3 regions of the Shewanella sp. 8A genome follow, and region 1 is predicted to be linked to each of the others. Evidence: predicted binding sites of a transcription regulator. Region 1 holds the regulator's gene; each other region holds the start of a gene.

Region 1 (3,413 bases):
TTCACTGCGCCAGTTAGGTGCCGTTTCATTCAAGAAATTTTGCAATGTAATCGGCTCACCAAAGTTGACATAACCTTGGCCAAAATTACCTAATTTACGAATAGCACCAAAGACTTGCCATACAGATTCTTTCTGTTTTTTCTTACCGCTTAGCTCTTTGTGATAGGTCGCCACTTCCATCACGTGATCGTAGCCTAAATACACAGGCACTAAGGTGACTGGGCGTTCGATACCACGCAACACACTGTTGATCGTCATAGCGATCATGCCCGTTTTCGGTGCCAATAGACGACCGGTACGAGAACGGCCACCTTCAGAGAAATACTCAACCGAATATCCCTTAGCAAACAGCTGATCGAGGTACTCACGGAACACTGCAGTATAGAGTTTGTTGCCGTTAAAACTACGGCGAATAAAGAAAGCCCCGCCACGGCGGAACAGCGGCCCCGCAGGCCAGAAGTTTAGGTTGATACCCGCAGCAATATGCGGTGGCACCATACCTTGGTAATACAGAATGTAAGATAACAGCAGGTAATCCATATGGCTGCGATGGCAGGGCACATACACAATCTCATGACCATCGTGGTGTAACTGCCGAATATGCTCAGCACCTTTGATGTTAATACCGCTGTAGAGCTTGTTCCATAACCACGTTAAAAAGCGCTCAGCAATACGTACGAGACTATCGGAATAATTTGCTGCAATTTCATCAAGATATTCAATTGCCGTTTCACGCGCTTGGGTTTCAGAAATCTTCTTGCTCGCGGCTTCTTCCTGAATCGCCTTACGTAAGGATTCAGATTTCAGCAAGGAATGGAATAACGCCTGACGATTAGGCAACACAGGCCCCGTCATCACCTTACGTTGGCGACGGAAATGCACTCTCGCTACTCGAGCCAATTTATGGGCAATGCCCATATCGGTTCCATGTTCGTCGGCCATGTAACGCAGCGATACCGCATTAGAAAATTGCACAAAGTTATGACGACCTAAAAATAAGATCATCAAACACTTGCGTAACCAAGTAGGGTTCTCGCGCTCAAGCACTGCCGCCTTCATGGTGTCGTCTTCTTTACCCGGAGTACGACCCCAATACAGACTCACAGGCACCAGCTGGATATCTAACTCTGGCTTTTCCTTATGGACGGCCAACAAACGCATAAAACATTCGAGGAATGGCTCATTGCTGGCGCGTTCACCAAATAAGGGCTTACGACCTTCAAGGCATACCACCCGTGGCGCCACAACGCCATTCACCACCAGCGGCTCGTAAGGGCTTGGCAAACCAAGTTTCGTGGTGATCTCGCTTAACGCAGCAATATCACTCAGGGATTCTGTTTTCATTACATAAGCAAGCGGTCTGGAGGCATCCAGATTCAGATCGGCAAAGGGATCCTGTGGCACAACAATAGTGTGCACTAAGTGCTTTTGGATCCAACGTAATGATTTCAACCAAAGAGAGTCTTGTTTAGGCATTATTCTTATGCAATGTAAGTACGTTCATTAGCCCCATAGAATACCAGATTCTAGAGAATATACCCAAACAACCTAAAGATGCAGGATTCAGCGGCTGATTTTAATGACTTAGTAACGCACTTTAGGCAACGCCATTTATTGCTGCCGTGCAAATGGCATTCACCCCATAGATGACGATTACGGTTATTTGCAGATCTAGCTGACCAAGTTAAAAGTGGTTAATACTTGCACTACAAATAATACTGTATATACTAACAGTAACTGTATAGAAAAACAGGAAAGACCATGAGACCGTTGACGCCACGCCAAGCCGAAATTTTAGAGCTGATTAAACGTAATATTGCCGAGACTGGCATGCCACCCACTCGGGCCGAAATTGCCACCCGTTTGGGTTTTAAAAGTGCAAATGCCGCAGAAGAACACCTTAAGGCATTGGCGAAAAAAGGCTGCATCGAGATCATGCCTGGTACTTCCCGCGGGATCCGTCTCCCTGTAGAGGAAGAAGATAACCGCGAAACAGGCTTGCCACTTATCGGCCAAGTGGCAGCGGGTGAACCTATTCTCGCCCAAGAGCATGTCGAACAGTATTACCAAGTCGACCCCAGCATGTTCCACCCTGCTGCCGATTTCCTGCTGCGCGTAAAAGGCGACAGTATGAAGAATATCGGCATCCTTGAGGGTGACCTGCTTGCCGTTCATAAAGTACAACAAGCGCGCAATGGACAAGTTGTTGTTGCTCGCGTTGATGATGATGTAACCGTAAAACGCTTTGAAAAAAAAGGTAATTTAGTCTACCTACATGCCGAGAATGAAGACTATTCACCGATTAAAGTCGATTTGAGTTTCCAAAGTCTAACAATTGAAGGGCTCGCCGTAGGGGTGATCCGCAACGGAGATTGGCTATGAACAAACTATTAGGTAATGCCCCGCGTCACCCCGGTTTATGGCTCGATACGGTTCGAGATACAGAGACCGACTGGCAGCATACATCAATAGTCACTATGCCAACTCAGAGCCAAGGGCGCCAAGAGCTGACACAGCTGAGCAAACAACTTGCCCAACTGAGCCAACAGGGAAGATGGATAGTGCTCATCAACCCACCTAGTATTGGCTACAAGCAGCTATTAGCAAACGCAGGTGTGCGCATGGATCGCGTACTATTGGTTCACGCAAAAGATGAGGTCGAAACCCTTTGGGCGATGGAAAAAGCCTTAACCAGTGGCACATCTAGCGCAGTGATTACTTGGATTAACGCCCTAGATACTCGCGATAATCGTCGCCTACAAATTGTAGCAAAGAGCGCACGTGCAATGGGTATCGTGCTTGAAGGTTCAACGAATGACCAACCTTCTAGCACCAATCTCACACAATCGGCTAAATTTACTCAACCCGCATTTTTCAGCTCTGTTCATTAAAAATTTTTCACACCGTATTTAGCCTTGAAAGCCGCCTCACCTGTGAATGTGAGGCTTTTTTTTGGCAATTTTTCAGACAATTAGAAAAAGAAGTGATCTTGATCAATTTTTAAACAGCAAGTATGTTTGATTTAGGCGCACATGATATATGGCCTGTTTAGGCAGAAATATCGCGTTATTTTCGAATATCGCTCGCCCACAAGAATTGAGAATAATGGGTTTATTCAGCAGTATGTGCCAGTGTGGCTAATAACAGCAGTAACAATACTTGATCATAAGTAAGCCGCCAACGCACGTTGAAGTCAGAAACACTTTTTTGGGAACTGAAGAGTTTGCATAGAGTTGAGACTTACTGTGTTGCTCTTCTTTGTAGTTGCTATTTGCAATTAGCAGAGGAGAAGTCTTGTGAAGCAATGGTTGTATTGTTTACTCGTGGTGCTATTCGCCCCACCGTTGGCCGCAGCAGACATGCGGTTCAATATGACGCCTGGCGTAACAGAAATCAGTGGCAAGGTATACCAC
Region 2 (3,413 bases), on a different contig from region 1:
GTTGGAGTAAATACCGCGTTTTACCCCCCACATAATCGCAAGACCTAAAATCGCACCAAAGCCTGCATCGAGTCCGAAGGCACTTTTTAGGATCAGCAGAATAATGTCGGGCAGCTGGTCAATGTTAAGGGCGATAATCACGCAGGCGACAATGATATAGCCGAGCGCCATAAAAGGCACTACAGTACTGGCGAACTGCGCAATCCGTTTCACCCCTCCAAAAATAATAAAACCTAATAGCATCGCAAGAATGGCTGCTGTGACATTAGGGTCAATATTGAAGGCGGTTTTTAAGCTTGAACCAATCGAGTTGGCTTGTACCCCAGGCAGTAAAATCCCGCAGGCAAAAATGGTCGCAATGGCAAATGTCCAAGCGTACCACTTCATGCCTAAGCCTTTTTCAATATAAAAGGCGGGGCCGCCGCGGTACTCACCGTTGATTTTTTCTTTGTAGACTTGTCCTAAGGTGGATTCAACGAATGCTGAGCTTGCGCCCAGAAACGCTACCATCCACATCCAAAAAAGAGCGCCAGGGCCACCAAAGGTAATCGCCGTGGCAACACCAGCGATATTACCAGTACCAACACGACCGGCTAAGGTCATGGCTAAAGCTTGGAAGGAAGACACGCCAGCATCGGTGCTTTTGCCATCAAACATTAGACGGATCATTTCGGGTAAATGACGTAACTGTAAAAAGCGTGAGCGCAGGGAGAAAAAGAGTCCTACACCGAGGCAAAGATAAACGAGCGCGGGACTCCAGACGATATTGTTGACCGCATTAACAATCTCATTCATATAATTCAACTCCAATATTCTGTTGTTTTTTGCAGAGTTTTTAAGATTTTTTTAGGTGATTTTGGGTACTAAACAGCCAATTAGGCCTAAGGTTAAAACGCGTGTGTGCGTCCAAGAGCTTCAACATAACGATTTTTTTAGTCACTTCATAGCTAAAGTTGTTAAATATTTGATAATTTAACGTTCTTTATTTGATGGGGTTACTGAGGAGCTTTATTTTGCAGCGTTTTATCTCTGCTGCATTGAGATTTGTAATCTAGCAACTTGAATCATTGAGAAAAGCGGGGGAGATAAGGCGAATTGATTGAGACTATTAACTCAGCCAAAGTGGATAGCGGGGACGGTATTTGTGCAAGGCAAAGAAAACTTGGCTTAAATTACCAGCCATAACAGCATCCACAGTCCAAATAGCCATGCCAGACTACGGCGGCTAACGCGATGTTTTAATAGCAAAGATAGACTTACAGCTACAGGTAGAAACAGGATAAAAGCCCAAGAGAGGAACGGAACCTCAAGATTTAATGTTTCAAGACCCATCCCACAAAGCAGACTTAATGCCAGTAATAAGAGGCTATGAAATAGCATTAATTGATTGAATCTTAATACTAGTGCTGGTTTAAATGCGGGTTTAGCATGATAGGGCAAGGTCAGTGTATTCATCTCTTTTTCCTGATTCCTCTTTAAGTGATGGAAGGAATAATAAATCTAGATGAGAACCATTCTCAACTAAATTTACATAGCTTTAGTGTTCAGTTAGAGCTAAACGAGCTAAATTGGCTCTCGAGCTAAAGAAGGCTGTTTGCACTATTGTCTGCTTTGGGCTAAATTACACTGTAATTATATCCAGTGTTTAATGTAGATATGATCCTCTATATTGCTGAAAAACCAAGTCTTGGGCGTGCAATCGCCGATGTGCTACCAAAACCCCACAAAAAAGGTGACGGGTTTATTGAAGACGCCCAAGGAAACTGCGTGTCTTGGTGTGTTGGGCATTTGCTTGAACAGGCCGAGCCCGATGCCTATAACCCCGAGTTCAAATCGTGGAAGTTTGAACATTTACCCATAGTGCCCGAGAAGTGGCAGCTTAAACCTAAGGTCGCGACCCGTAGCCAACTCACTGTACTTAAAAAGCTGGTAAAACAGGCCGATACCTTAGTGAATGCGGGTGATCCAGACAGGGAAGGGCAATTATTGGTTGATGAAGTAATCGCCTATTTGGGCGTGACGGGCGATAAATTACAGCAAACGCAGCGACTCCTTATCAGCGACTTAAACCCGCAGGCGGTGAAACGTGCCTTGTCGCAACTTCGTAGTAACCGTGAGTTTATTCCTTTGTCTACTTCTGCACTTGCCCGGAGCCGTGCCGATTGGCTCTATGGCATGAATATGACACGGGCCTACACCATCCAAGGGAAAAAGGTCGGCTATCAGGGCGTGCTATCCGTCGGTCGAGTGCAAACCCCGCTCCTTGGGCTTATCGTGCGCCGCGATGAGGAAATCGCGCGATTTCAATCTAAACCCTTTTATGAAGTCTTAGCGCATTTAGTAACGGATAAACAACAATCTTTCACTGCGAAGTGGCAACCCAGTGAAGCCTGTTTACCTTATATGGACGAAGAAGGGCGAGTGCTTGCTAAGGGCTTAGCACAAAATGTGGTGCGTCGGATCACCGATAAACCCGCCAAAGTGACCCAGTTAAGCACTAAGGATAAACAGCAGAATCCGCCATTACCCTACAGCTTATCGGCACTGCAAATTGATGCAGCCAAGCGGTTTGGGATGAGCGCTAAGGACGTGCTCGATACCTGCCAGAGTTTATATGAGCGCCATAAGCTGATTACCTACCCGCGCTCTGACAGCCGCTATTTACCTACAGAGCAACATGGTCTAGCAAGCAGTGTATTAGCGGCCATTATGGGGGGGGCGCCCGAGTTAGTCGCACACGCTGAGGCGCCGAATCCTCGGCTTAAATCTAAGGCGTGGGATGATAAAAAAGTCGATGCCCACCACGCCATTATTCCAACGGAAAAACAGCCCAATTTAGGCAGTTTAAGCCAGCGGGAAAGGCAGCTTTATCTACATATTGCCCGCCAGTATTTGGCGCAGTTTTACCCCGCCTATTGCTACAGTGAAACGGCGGTCGAAGTGACCATTGAAGGTGGTCTCTTTAAAACGAAGGCTAGACAGGATAAATCCCTAGGTTGGAAACAACTGTTTGCACGGGAAGCTGATGAACATAAAGAGTCTATGGGGCGAGAATCGCTTCAAAATACTGATGATAAAAGTACCGATAAGGATGCAGAAGATGAGGTGTTTTGTGGCATTTTACCGCCTTTAGCCCTAGGACAAATCCTTCACTGCAACCAAGGTGAATTGGTCGAGAAGCAAACTCAGCCCCCCAAAGCCTTTACCGATGCGACCTTGCTGAGCGCCATGACGGGGATTAATCGTTATGTGACTGACCCCGAGACCCGCAAAATTTTAAAGGAAACCGATGGCTTAGGGACGGAAGCGACCCGCGCAGGCATTATTGAACTGCTATTTAAACGGGGATTTATTCAGCGTCTGGGAAAGTCGATTGTGGCAACTGAGGTGGGTAAAGGTTTAATCAATAGCTT
Region 3 (3,413 bases), on a different contig from region 1:
AACAGCTTAATTGTTTGTTTTGTGTTAATCGCGTGTTACTAATGTAAACTTGCGGAAGCTAATTAAGGTTGGCTTGAAGTAATAAGATGCGGTGCTGCATGTGAAAAAGGCTAGATTGTATCGCAATGTAACGTAACATCATCTTTACAATGTCAATCTTTAGGCTGAATTTTTTGTTTAGGTCAGTTTTGAATAATGTGATCGCTATCAATTTAAGATTAAAGGTGTTAATAGCATGAATCTTATTAGCTGTTGAAATATAGACCATTATTGACTGTGTTTTAGCGGATTTAACAAATGGAACAGCTCTAGCATATTATTTCGTTATTCATGCTTATGGCTTATTTTATTATCGGAATATGTCTCCATTGGGTAGTGTAGCGGGGAGAGAGTTGACCACGCTTCATTCTCCAATCGGCATTCAGTCCTTGTCCTGCAAATTGAATATTTCCTTTACCACTGTGATTGATACCATCAAGCAGTTTCATCAATTCTTTACTTTTAGGTTGTGGTTTGGCCTCGTCAAACAAGCCTAATTGAAATACTCCCGGCGCATAAAAATCTCCTAGCATGACGCCAGCTTTAGCATAGGCGGGACCTGCACGCCAAAGCCGATGCAATAGTCGCTGCGCTAATTCGATAAAATCACGGGTATCGTCACTGGGATACACAAGATGACCTGTGAGTACTTGGCTATATTGGGGCTGATGTTGCGTAAAATAACTGCTGCGAATAAACACCGATAAGGTGCGGGCAAACTGCCCCTCCGCTCGCAATTTCTCGCAGGCCCTAAAGGTATAGTCACTGATAGCCTGCTGCATCGCCTCAAAGGTGGTAATACGTGCGCCAAAGGAGCGCGAGCTGATGATTTGCTGCTTTGTCGCTACCACCTGCTGAATATCATCACAGGCAATACCGTTAAGCTCGTACACCGTTCGCTCAACCATGACGGAAAAATTGTCTCGGATAAGTTTAGGATGGGCATCTGCAAGCTGTAGAGCGGTATGGATGCCCATCAGTTTTAAACGTTGCGCAATTTTTCGGCCAATGCCCCAAACTTCATCAATGGGAGTGAGCGCCATTAACCGGCGTTGGCGTTCTTTATCGCGTAAATCGACAACGCCTTGGGTGGCGGGATACTGTTTTGCGGCATAGTTAGCTAGCTTGGCTAAGGTTTTGCTCGGCCCAATTCCTACGCAGACACTGATCCCTATCCATTGCTGGATCCGCTGACGAATATCCATGGCTAACTGGTTAATATCTTGACATTTATCGAGCCGAGACAAATCCAAAAAAGCCTCATCGATTGAATAGACTTCAACCCTAGGCACCATCTGCTCAAGTGTGGTCATGACGCGATTTGAAATATCAGCGTAAAGGGCATAGTTGGACGAAAATACCGCCACATTATGGGCGCGGATCATCTCCATCACTTGATAAACTGGCACGGCCATTTTTATGCCTAATTGCTTTGCTTCCGATGAACGCGCGACGACACAACCATCGTTATTTGACAGCACAACGATAGGTTTGCCCTGTAGATCGGGCCGAAACATACGCTCACAGGACGCATAAAAATTATTACAGTCTACGAGGGCGAATAAGTTGGCGGTCATTTGAGTTTTTTCACCACGCAAGTCACGACACCGAATAGGTCTAACTCTGACTCGTGGCTCAGTGGAATTGCACTGTAGGCTGGGTTACATGGCAATAATTGCACCACAGGACGTAATTGCAATTGCTTTACCGTAAATTCCCCATTGATGGCCGCCACTACAATATCCCCATGGGTGGCTTGTAAGGCTCGGTCAACCACTAATATATCACCAGAGGAAATTCCGGCATCGACCATCGAATCGCCTTGAACTTTGACAAAAAAGGTTGCGGTGGGGTGTTTGATACAAAGCTCATTTAGATCAAGCGATTGCTCAATATAATCATTGGCGGGAGAAGGAAATCCCGCCGCCACCGATGTGCTAAAGAAAGGATATTGGATTTTTGATTGTTCAGGAGTAACCATGATCATATGCATCTATATACTGTACATATACACAGTATAAGCTAACTTTAGCACATGTCGAAGGCGTTTATGTCATGTATTTGCTTAAGTAAACAATCACCCTATTGGAGTCTCGTGATCAAGCGTGCTCTTTGTGGCTCGAGCTCATCAAAATCTTGTTGGTAACGGTCTAATGATGTAATGCCAGAGCAGAGTACAAATTTACCAAGTGGGTTATATATAAATTGGCTCATGTCAGCGATTGACCAAGGAGCAGGGCAAGTCTGCGGAGGAGTCGTGCCATTTAAAATTTCCGCGTAACGATTCGCTGTGTCTTGATCTTTCATTAACGGTGTCAGCAACCATTGCGTCACGTTTGTGGTGATATCTTCATCATCAATTGTCTGCAATGCTTTGGCCATGGCTGTAAAGTAATACCATTCACCCATTTTTATTTTTTCAAATGTAGTCACCTCAGCAGGGATCGGCGTTTGCCAGCTAGTGGGGATGACGTTGCTTAATTGAGAGGCTGGCAGTTGGCCTAGTATCAATTCGCCAAATTTCATATTTGTTGTGATGCCGTTTTGACTAACGGTTTTTATCAGTAGCACATGGGTGTTAGCTGCTACGCGTTGCCAAAACAACATATCTTGATTAATCACATCGGCAACCTGCTGCGCAGACATGGTTTGAGCGTGAGCCAGTAAATCGATGAAGTAGAGTTTTTGTGCCGTGAGCAGATGTGAAAGTGACGGAGAAGACAAAAAGACATTAAATTGGCTGCCTTCTTGCCAGGTATCTAACTGAATTAATGTTTTATATCGCGTGATTAATTCGGCGTTTGTTGCGATGAGTTCGTCAAAAGACGTTTGTTCTGTCAGTACAGGGAGACAACTGGACAGAAAATCATCACGGTTAAGGCATTCGTTAAAAGGGGTTTGCGGTTTGTCTATAGGAGTTGTGTTTAGCGTTGGGGAGCGTTCCAAAATGCCAAGCTGTTGTATGCTTTTAAGTCGAGAAATCCCTGCATCCATCGGTGAGGCGCCACTATTCACATCAAAGCCCAGCGCATAGAGATACGCATTCTGAGCTTGGTTATTCGCTAATGCCTTATCACTCTTTTGAATTTCGTCTAGGTAGGTTTTGGCCTGCTCTGAAGCTGGGCTATCTTTTATGTTGATGGCGGCAAGGATCAGATAAAGACTCACTGGCACCAAGAATAACGTGAGCAAAATCCATTTGATTACGGTTTTTAAAGGCTTCATCAAAACTCCATTTATCGATAAATTAACAAAAGCGCAAGTATCTTAACATCTTGACGGACTTATGTAAGTCAATTTTTTATTGAAGTAACGGCAATAAAAACAAGTATTCACATAAAAACAGAGAATGCTTTTACGGTGCGCAGAATGGA

Evidence for each region. Region 1 encodes LexA, which represses DNA repair genes until DNA is damaged. Its sites were predicted from a motif close to TACTGTATNNNNATACAGTA; they were not measured.
Region 2: M0413_RS11050 (DNA topoisomerase III) is a predicted target of LexA. The motif match lies at 1,625-1,644, and genes of this name have one in related genera.
Region 3: umuD (translesion error-prone DNA polymerase V autoproteolytic subunit) is a predicted target of LexA. The motif match lies at 2,038-2,057, and genes of this name have one in related genera.

Annotation. Positions count from the first base shown of each region.
Region 1 covers NZ_JAMDJP010000009.1:151,550-154,962, reverse strand. The annotation lists gene plsB (glycerol-3-phosphate 1-O-acyltransferase PlsB) at 1-1,476, opposite strand, end outside; gene lexA (transcriptional repressor LexA) at 1,762-2,382, shown strand; gene M0413_RS09340 (cell division inhibitor SulA) at 2,379-2,891, shown strand; gene coxB (cytochrome c oxidase subunit II) at 3,297-3,413, shown strand, end outside.
Region 2 covers NZ_JAMDJP010000012.1:26,161-29,573, forward strand. The annotation lists gene M0413_RS11040 (alanine/glycine:cation symporter family protein) at 1-795, opposite strand, end outside; gene M0413_RS11045 (hypothetical protein) at 1,168-1,455, opposite strand; gene M0413_RS11050 (DNA topoisomerase III) at 1,657-3,413, shown strand, end outside.
Region 3 covers NZ_JAMDJP010000014.1:26,222-29,634, forward strand. The annotation lists gene umuC (translesion error-prone DNA polymerase V subunit UmuC) at 342-1,616, opposite strand; gene umuD (translesion error-prone DNA polymerase V autoproteolytic subunit) at 1,613-2,020, opposite strand; gene M0413_RS12470 (hypothetical protein) at 2,122-3,264, opposite strand.